DNA from 3 places in the Rhodococcus qingshengii JCM 15477 genome. Region 3 is predicted to be linked to each of the others. Evidence: riboswitches for the same ligand, from Rfam matches in the RefSeq annotation. Region 3 holds a riboswitch; each other region holds the start of a gene.
The links. Region 3 has a riboswitch for S-adenosylmethionine ahead of M0639_RS19605 (LLM class flavin-dependent oxidoreductase). Riboswitches for the same ligand answer to the same signal wherever they lie in the genome.

Region 1: linked by a shared signal. The riboswitch ahead of M0639_RS09940 (bifunctional o-acetylhomoserine/o-acetylserine sulfhydrylase) and the one ahead of M0639_RS19605 (LLM class flavin-dependent oxidoreductase) in region 3 are both predicted to bind S-adenosylmethionine.
Region 2: linked by a shared signal. The riboswitch ahead of M0639_RS32400 (aminotransferase class V-fold PLP-dependent enzyme) and the one ahead of M0639_RS19605 (LLM class flavin-dependent oxidoreductase) in region 3 are both predicted to bind S-adenosylmethionine.

What each region holds. Positions count from the first base shown of each region.
Region 1 is NZ_CP096563.1:2,175,168-2,178,441, forward strand. It holds gene M0639_RS09940 (bifunctional o-acetylhomoserine/o-acetylserine sulfhydrylase) at 1-1,144, opposite strand, end outside; SAM riboswitch class IV at 1,288-1,428, opposite strand; gene M0639_RS09945 (NADP-dependent isocitrate dehydrogenase) at 1,734-2,957, shown strand; gene M0639_RS09950 (MFS transporter) at 3,088-3,274, shown strand, end outside.
Region 2 is NZ_CP096567.1:280,352-283,625, forward strand. It holds gene M0639_RS32395 (acyl-CoA carboxylase subunit beta) at 1-1,038, opposite strand, end outside; SAM riboswitch class IV at 1,359-1,473, shown strand; partial or broken gene M0639_RS32400 (aminotransferase class V-fold PLP-dependent enzyme) at 1,525-1,743, shown strand; gene M0639_RS32405 (hypothetical protein) at 1,652-2,077, shown strand; gene M0639_RS32410 (hypothetical protein) at 2,244-2,537, opposite strand; gene M0639_RS32415 (GIY-YIG nuclease family protein) at 3,141-3,274, shown strand, end outside.
Region 3 is NZ_CP096563.1:4,314,948-4,318,221, forward strand. It holds gene M0639_RS19605 (LLM class flavin-dependent oxidoreductase) at 1-1,275, opposite strand, end outside; SAM riboswitch class IV at 1,258-1,371, opposite strand; gene M0639_RS19610 (phosphodiesterase) at 1,450-2,355, opposite strand; gene M0639_RS19615 (dicarboxylate/amino acid:cation symporter) at 2,695-3,274, shown strand, end outside.

The DNA of each region.
Region 1 (3,274 bases), 2.1 Mb from region 3:
TGTTGGCGACGTGGCTGTGCAGCGTCAGGGCGTTGACGAACGTCTTGCCCGCATCGATACCGCCGGGCAGCTCGAAGGTGACGATGGCGCCGGTTCCCTTGGGCGTCAGCTGCTTTCCACGTTCGAACCATGGCGAGGAGGGAAGTCCCGCGTAGGAAACGGAGGCCACCTCGACGTGACCGTCGAGGAATTCGGCGACCTTCTGTGCATTGGATACGTGGCGCTCGATGCGCAGGCTCAAGGTTTCGATACCCTGCGCGATGAGGAACGCGTTGAACGGCGCCACGGCGGAGCCGAGATCGCGCAGCAGTTGGACGCGGGCCTTGAGTGCGAACGCCGGCGCGCCGAGGTCCGCGAAGGTGACGCCGTGGTAGCTGGGATCAGGCGTCGTGAAGTTCGTGTGGCGACCCTGCGTCCAGTCGAAAGTGCCACCGTCGACGATGACGCCGGCGATCGCGGTGCCGTGTCCACCAAGGTATTTGGTGGCGGAGTGAACGACGATGTCGGCGCCGTGTTCGAGTGGGCGAAGCAGGTACGGCGTCGCGACTGTGTTGTCCACGATCAACGGAAGACCGTTCTCGTGGGCCAGTGACGAGATACCGGGTAGGTCGAGGATGTGGTTCTTCGGATTGGCGATCGTTTCGCCGTAGAACGCCTTCGTATTCGGGCGAATGGCTTCGCGCCACTGCTCGAGATTGTCGGGATCCTCGACGAACGTGACTTCGATACCCAGCTTGCGAAGGGTGTAGTGCAGGAGGTTGTACGTGCCGCCGTACAGGTACGGGCTGGAGACGATGTGGTCGCCGGCCTCGGCGATGTTGAGGATCGCGATGGTCTCGGCGGCCTGACCCGAGGAGAGGAGGAGTGCGGCGACTCCGCCTTCGAGGGCAGCGATGCGCTGCTCGACGGCGTCCTGTGTGGGATTCATGATCCGCGTGTAGATGTTGCCCGGCTCGGCGAGGCCGAACAGTGCCGCAGCGTGATCGGTGCTGTCGAAGACGTAGCTGGTGGTCTGGTAGATCGGCAGAGCGCGCGCATTGGTGGCGGTGTCCGCTGTTTGTCCGGCGTGCACCTGCTTGGTCTCGAACGACCAGTTCGCGGTCGGATCCGAAGTTGCTGCGGCGTCGGCTGTGTTGTCGGTCATGATTTGTTCACTCCAGTGGTCTGACGGATAGATGTCGGACGGGGGCGAATGATCGCCGCCCCGTGCTGGGGTCTATCTACAAGTGCGACACATACTGAAATACCTCCGTGGGGCTCGGCCCGGTCTGGGGTCCGTCCCTGTCGGACCCGCGCTTGTCACCCGAATTGCGGTGGAACTGCGCGAGCAGATCCACGTCGGGAAACCTGGTCATCACCCGGGGCACCCCACCGCGGTTGGAGGGTTGCCGTCCAGCGAGCCGGGGCTTGACGCTGGCACTCATGACCAAGTCGGATTCTACCGGGAAGTGAGCGCAGTCCTGACACGGGGCGAAATGTGAGCCGCAACCGCACGCGAGGCAGAGCGACGCAGCCCACTAGCAGGCAAAAGTTACTCGCGAGTAGAGACCGATGAGTGGACCTGCCGGTTGCGGCCTCACGGGTTAGCAGTACGCTTGTCTTGTTTGGGACTCATCTCCCGAGATCAGTCCACACCGTCTAGGTTTGATAATCGAACCGTTCGCGGACCCACTCACAAAGTGTGACCGCAACCGTGTAACCAGGGAAACTTCCTAGGAGGACGCGAAGCACCCATGTCCAAAATCAAGGTTGAGGGCACCGTCGTCGAACTCGACGGCGATGAGATGACGCGCATTATCTGGCAGTTCATCAAAGACAAGTTGATCCATCCGTATCTCGATGTGAACCTCGAGTACTACGACCTCGGTATCGAGTACCGCGACGAGACCGACGATCAGGTCACCATCGACGCAGCGCACGCGATCCAGAAGCACGGCGTCGGCGTCAAATGCGCCACGATCACGCCGGACGAGGCACGTGTCGAGGAATTCGGTCTCAAGAAGATGTGGCGTTCCCCGAACGGAACGATCCGCAACATTCTCGGCGGCACGATCTTCCGCGCACCGATCATCATCTCCAACGTTCCGCGACTCGTTCCGGGCTGGACCAAGCCGATCATCATCGGCCGTCACGCATTCGGCGACCAGTACCGCGCCACAGACTTCAAGGTCCCCGGCCCCGGCAAGGTGATGATCACCTACACGCCTGAGGACGGCAGCGCACCGATCGAGCACGAACTGGTCAACTTCCCCGAAGAGGGCGGCGTCGTCCAGGGGCAGTACAACTTCACCACGTCCATCCGTGACTTCGCTCGCGCGTCGCTCACCTACGGACTGCAGCAGAACTACCCGGTGTACCTGTCCACCAAGAACACCATTCTCAAGGCGTACGACGGTGCCTTCAAGGACATCTTCCAGCACGTCTACGAGACCGAGTTCAAGGCTGAGTTCGATGCTGCAGGTCTGACCTACGAGCACCGCCTCATCGACGACATGGTCGCTTCCGCACTCAAGTGGGAGGGCGGATACGTCTGGGCATGCAAGAACTACGACGGCGACGTCCAGTCCGACACCGTGGCCCAGGGCTTCGGTTCGCTCGGCCTCATGACGTCGGTTCTGCTGACACCGGACGGAAAGACCTGTGAGGCAGAGGCTGCTCACGGCACCGTGACGCGTCACTACCGTCAGCACCAGCAGGGCAAGCCCACCTCGACCAACCCGATCGCGTCCATCTTCGCGTGGACCCGCGGGCTCGAGCATCGTGGCAAGCTCGACAGCACCCCTGAGGTCATCGGCTTCGCGCAGGCGCTCGAAGACGTTGTCATCAAGACCGTCGAAAGCGGCCAGATGACCAAGGACCTCTCGATGCTGGTCGGCGGCGATCAGGGCTACCTGACCACCGAGGAGTTCCTCGGCGCGCTCGACGTGAACCTGCAGAAGGCCATGGCCGCGAAGTAGATTCACCGCTTCACCTGTCAAATGGGACGTCTGGGAAACCGGGCGTCCCATTTGTGTTCGCGGTCTCACGTGAGTGAACTCACCCGCTCTCACTTGGAAGTTCAACCAGGTGTGAGACCACAATTGGTCAGTGACTTCGTCTACCCTCTCCCGTTCTGACACCTCGACACCCGGGGTTCGTTCCGCCAGAGGTCCGGCGATGCTCGCTCTCGCTCTCGGCGGTTTCGGTATCGGCACCACCGAGTTCGTCGCCATGGGGTTGCTCCCGGAAATGGCATCCGGACTCGGCGTCTCGGAACCCGTCGCGGGTCACGTGA
Region 2 (3,274 bases), on a different replicon from region 3:
GGCTTTTTCACAGGCAGGGCTGTCGAGCGCCCCACCCAGATGAAGCGGCTGGTTCGCGATGACTCCTACTGGACGTCCGTCGATGCGCGCGAAGCTGGTCACTACGTTGGCCGCAACGACCTCGCGCAGTTCGAATACCGAATCCTCGTCGGCTATTCCGCGGATTACGTCCCTGACATCGTAGGATTGGCGACTGCTGAGCGGCACGACCTCGTCGAGATCGACGGCGGCCGGTTTCCGAATGCCGGGCACTCGTGGCGGAAATTCCTCTGAACTCGACGGCAAGAACCCGAGGAACGCCCGAATCGCGTCGATGGCTTCTGGCTCGTCGTCGACCGCGATATCCGCAACACCGTTGCATGCCTGAACATCGGCGCCGCCGATCTGCTCATTGGTCAGATTCTCACCCGTGGCAGCAGCGACAAACGGCGAGGAGGACATCCCCAGGGTCGACATATCCCTGACCATCACAACAAAATCGCTGAGTGCAGCGAGGTTTGTTGCGACACCGAAACCCGGGCCCATCATCGCCGAGACGACAGGAACCAGTCCCGACAAATCGACGAGCTGTTGAAGTAGAGGTGACCCGGGTGCGGCGTGGCGTGAATCCAGACCCTCCTGCATGCGGTGCCCGCCCCCGTCGCTCAGCAAGATCAGCGGGATCCGGTCTAGCAGAGCGCGTTCGGCGCATCGAGCGACCTTCTGCATTCCGGTGACGCCGTTGCTGCCGCCCAGCACGGTAAAGTCGAAGACCGCCAGCGCTACTGGCCGACCATCCACGTAGGCCACTCCCGTGACGACGCCGTCGCCGGGTGCAATCAGGGGGTCGCTTCCGGGCTGAGCAGGCCCGGGCCCGGCCAGTCCGCCGAATTCGAAGAAGCCATCCTCGTCGGCCAATAGTGCGATGCGCTCGCGGGCGGTCAGTTTGCCGCGCTGATGTTGACGGCTGACCTCTGCCGGCCTCGACGCGTCAAAACCCGACGCGTGCCGATCGATGACCTGCTGCGCAAGTGGATTTGGTGTCGAATCCTTGCTCACCGCACTACCTTTCAATGAATTTGGTGCCCAACGAAGCTGGTTCTCTCTGATTCATCGCCATCGTCCCGAAAACCGAGATCACTCCGTCGGCGTTAATTGAATGTAAGTTAAAATAAAGACTGCGTCAATCTGCTTGCCGGGCGTGCGTCCGACAAGCAGATGAACGCAGATCTGCTACTGCGGAGCAGTTCGAAGGCCATCCTCGGAAAGCGTCGTGCCGAGCATGTTCGGCCGGCTCGATCTCAGGCTCTATGCAGCCGAGACAGATGGATTACGCGTCAGGTTGACAAGGTTGGAAGTTCCTGCCATTCTCCTTTGCAGGTCACGAGTACCAGTGTTCAGCCCCGGCTTGCTGGTCGGCAACCCTCCTCCGCGGTGGGGTGCTCCGGGTGACGACCCGGCTGTATCCGAAAACGGATGCGGCAAGCGCGGGCTTCCGGGAACAACACCCGAAAAATGAGTCCTTGAACGTGAGGATTGTCTTCGATGACTGCTGTTTTGAGTGCCGAGTTCTGTGCCACCGCCCCCATTGCCAAGGTTTCGGGTTCTGACCTGCAGGTTCCCCTCGTGCAGGGCGGCGAGTGTTCGTACGCAAACTTCGACTACGCAGCCAGTGCGCCAGGCATTGGCCCAGGTCACGGACTGCATCGCAGAATTGCTCCCACTTACGCCAGCGTCCACCGCGGCGCCGGAAACGTCCGAAGGCCAGATCGTCGGATTCACGATCCGGCATGACTACACGACACTGGCGGACGTCCCGGTCTCCCGGTCTCAGCTCCGGCGGGGCACAGCCCGCATCGCACCAGTAGTAGCAGAGACGTTGCACCGTCTCACCGCCCCAGAGCGAACCGAATCCGCTCGGTTGCAACAGTCGATCGAACTGCTACGAGTGGAAGAGGACGCTGCTCGCAACGCTGCGACCTCGCTCCTGTTCCCTGACGAGCAGACGCTCGTCGCAGCCGAAGCCCGACTAGCTGCGATCGGCGCGGAGATCGCCGGCGTCCTCGACAGCGACCACCAGCACAGTCAGGCGGCCTGACCGACACGGGGCAGGTGCGGATCCTTCGCCTTGCCGCACCTGCCCCGAATCCGCACCAGAGAACCGGCCCTCACACCTGATCTGTGAGGGCCGGTTCGCTGGTGTCGGCGGCAGCAAAGAGCCGGACAGGTCCACAGACAACTTCCCCCACAGCGCGGCCGGACAGTCATGACCACAAATACCGCTGGCGACCTACGAGAGTTTTCTCGTAGGTCGCCAGCGGTATTTGCCTCTCAGGCGGCGTACACAACACGTCCAGACTCTCGGCCAACAAGCCTCCGTCCAGAACCCACCGGACGAACAGAGGCTCGCTCGAATCGAAGTTGGCGTACTCCACTTCGCCGGTCACCCCCAACTCCGCGACAACAGAGAGCGCCGCTTTGGCCGCCACGGCGTCCCAGGGATAACCAGCATCGCGCAGCGCACCTCCACCGCCGAACCGGATGTGCAACGTCGACACCGTGCAGTCTACCCGAAAGCGTTCGCACTGCTCTACCAGTGCGCTCGTACGGAACAATCCAGCCAACATGCCAGCGAGCCGCGCATCAGGACTGACGTCAGAGAACTCACCCCGTGTCTCCGCACCACATGACACCAGCGAAGCAATCGTTGCCGCCACTGTTGCATCCAACCCACCATCGTCGTCACTTCGATCAGCGACGACGAATGCTCCACGGAAGCAACGACTTTGTCCTTCACCCATTATGTCCCTCGATTCTGTCTGCGAAATCCGATACGCCAATGGCCACCAGGGACGACTGCGGGTGCGGCACGCCGACCTCATGCTCCGCTCGAACCGAGAGCCCGGACAGGACAGACACCCAACCGATCCGATTTCCAACACGCGCTGGCCCACCGAGATCCCGTAGCTCTCAACCCGGTCACCGCACTGACGCGCACCCACCACCGCTCTCGCGCTTTGGGTCCAGTTCACGGACAGCGTCCGCCCGGTGCGCGATGCCTTCATCGCTTTGCATGCACCGTGCCGACGAGGCTGACAGCTCGCGCCACACGACCCTGCCCTCATCGGCGACAGTTCCTGTTTGTCGCGCTGAGTGTCTGCGTGGCGAGGCAGACTGCTCGCTATGCAAACCCCGCATCCACGGCGCCGCACGATGCAGCCGATACCATCACCGCGCTCAGTAGCTCCAGTCGCGCGCTCGAGGACCTATCCATGCTGCCCGCGGCACCGGGCCT
Region 3 (3,274 bases):
CGTCTGCGGATACTCGGTGCGGAATACGTTGCGTCGCTGCAATTCAGGTACCAGCTCACCTGCGATCGCGTCGAGGTCGTCCACGACGACGCCCGGCCGCAACCGGAAGCCGTCGATTCCCAACTGCTGCCACCGGAGCAGAAGATCTGCCAACTCAGCCGCGGTGCCGGTGAAGGTCAGCGCGTCCGAACGGTATTCGGCGCCGGCCTGCGCGTCGAGGCGAGCGAGCCGTTCCTTTCCGGTTTCTTCCGGAGCATCGAAGAATACGACGATGTCGGTGAAGACCCGAAGCGGTTCGCCGGTGCGCTGCACGTGTTCTTCGGCTGCTCGCACTTCACCCAGGATTGCCGTGACCTGCTCGTCGTCGAACGGCGTCACGAACACCAGATCGGCCGTCCGCGCCGCCAGCTCGTACGCGACCCGCTGATGTGCCAATGCGGTGACGACGGGATGCCCCTGCGGCGGGCGCGGAGTCACCGACGGTCCACGGACCGAGAGGTACTTTCCCTCGAAGTCGATGTAGTGCAACTTGTCTCGGTCGATGAACCGGCGCTGCTCCACGTCGCGGATCTCGGCGCCGTCCTCCCAGCTGTCCCAGAGTCGCCGGATTACGTCAGCTGCCTCCGCAGCTTCGTCGAACAGGTCGCGCACGAAGTCCGGGAGGACGCCTGAAACGATCGACTGACGGTCGGCATCGGTGAGAACTGGGATGTCGCGGCGCCCGAACTGTGCTGCCTCGGATTCCGACGCCGACACCTTCACCTGCCACCCGGCGCGACCGCGCGAGGTGTAGTCCAGCGTGGCAACGGCTTTGGACAAGTGGAACGGTTCGGTGTGAATGGTGGTGATAGTCGGGATCAACCCGATGTTGCTCGTGATCGGTGCCAGTCGGGCGGCCACGAGATGTGCGTCGAGCCGAGCGCGCACCCGGTCAACCGCGTCGTCGACAGGCTCGAGTGGGTTGGCCGGCACCGAGAGACTGTCCTCGATGGTGACGAAATCGAGCAGACCACGCTCGGCGGTCGCCACCACGTCAGTCCAATACGACGCGCTGAACAGCTCACTCGGGCGCGAGTGCGGCTCTCGCCAGGCCGCTGGGTGCCAACCGGCACCGTCCAGCGCTACGGCGAGATGCAACGGAGCAAGATAAGAAGAGGGGGTGGAGGTCATCGGCGCATACTCCTGTTCGAGAACTACTCGGGAGCGCACAGTGCCGACCGCAGAAGCCGTCAGCACCCGACTGGCGGTTCTCGTGGCGACTGCCGCTTGCGACACGCACCGCGCGTGTCGCCAGGTGTGATTCCGGGGCACCCCATCGGCATGAAGGGTTGCCGTCCAGCTAGCCGGTCCTTGTTGCTGGAGCTCTGCACCTACCTCGACGGTAGTGAGTACGCGACCGCCCGGCAATCACCCAGAACTGCGCGTGGGTGCCGGAAACCGCCTGCGACCTCAGATGATCGAGCGTGCCGCCTTTTCGCTCTCGAGGATTCGAATGCCGGCAGCACTGAGCCTCCGGGCACCCTCGGCCGCGTCGACGGGCTCACCGACCGTCACGTGCGCGCCGAGTGGAACGACCGAATGAACAATTGTCTCGTCGTACACGTGCACCAGATTGCACCCCTGAGCCCCGTCACGACCACGCTGACCACCGACTTCCACATTCAAGTCCTGGGTGTAACACGTCGACGACGCCACGGAAACCGGAATGCCGGCGAACGTCGCCGTCGTCGAATAGTGCAGATGCCCAGCAAGAATCGCCCGGACGTCGCTGCCACGCAAGACGTCCGCCAACCGGGACTGATCGCGCAACTCCACCAGAACCGCGAGATCCTGAATGCACGGAACCGGCGGATGATGCAGCGCCAGAATTGTTCCGTCGGGCGCCGGCACCGCCAATTCTGCGCGTAGCCAATCCAATTGGCCATCCGTGATCTCACCGTAGTGATGCCCGGGAACCGACGAATCCAGGGTGATCACCCGCAGTCCGTCAAGGTCGTAGACGTTGTCGACGGGATGATCGGTGGCGTCCTCGCCCAACAGCAGAGATCTGAACGTAGGGCGGTCGTCGTGGTTGCCCATCGCCCAGACGACCTGCGCATCGATCTCGGCCGCCACGGGTTCCACGATGGCTTTCAATTCCGCGTATGCGTCGGGGTGTCCCTGGTCGGTCAGGTCGCCGGTGAATATCAGTCCATCCGGGCGTGCGCCCGAGGCCACGATCCCGCTGAGCACTTCCCGCAATCTCGTCGACGCATCCACGGCGTCGTACAACTCCCCCTGAGCCACCAGATGCGTGTCACTGAGGTGCACCAGGAAATGCTTCGGACGCGGGTACTCGGCATTCCGAACGCTCATCGGTCTCTCGCTTCCGCTTGCCGACGCGTAGGCGCCGGTGCGGCACCTACTGATCGTCGAGACTAGTCAACCGACCAACAGTGACTGATCGGGGCACACCCGACGAACACGAAGCGAACTCCCGCGGCGACCCTCGGGATCGAGTAGTTGAAGCTGCGAGTAGTGTGTGGACAGTGTTGTTCCTGACCAGTCGGCGTTACGTCGACCTTCGCCTGCAGGCGAGCGCAATGTGTACGCGCTCGCTCTGACCTGACGCGTACCAGGAAACATTTCTTCGAATCTGCCCGGCCTCTGGTGCCGCGCTGCGTTTCGCTCCCTTGATTTTCGAAAGGCATAGTCATGCCCAGCTCCACCTCCACCGGCGTGCCGGAAAAGTCCACGTCGCGTTTTCCGTCCTGGGCGACGGCATTCGGACCGCAGATCGTCGCCGGTCTCGTACTCGGTGTCATCATCGGTCTCGTCGCCCGGGCAATGCCTGATGCAGCCGACGGCAACGTCAACTGGTTGGTCGGCACCGTGCAGACCATCGGTTCGAGTTACGTCAAGCTGCTCACCGTTGCGGTTATCCCGCTGGTGTTCACCGCCATTGTCAGCTCCATCGCCAACCTGCGCCAGGTCGCCAATGCAGCTCGCCTGGCCGTGCAGACCTTGCTCTGGTTCGCGATCACCGCTTTCATTGCTGTGATCATCGGCATCATCGTCGGCCTGATCACCGATCCCGGTTCACGGACCGATGTCGCCGCCGAAGCAGCAAAGGAACCCAAGAGCTCCGGCTCGTGGTGGGCGTTCATCACCGGACTGGTTCCGAACAACTTCCTGGGGCTGGGCGCAAAGACTTCCGTCGCCGAAGGCGTGGCGACTACATCGCTGAGCTTCAACGTCCTGCAGCTGCTCGTCATCGCCGGCGCAATCGGCATTG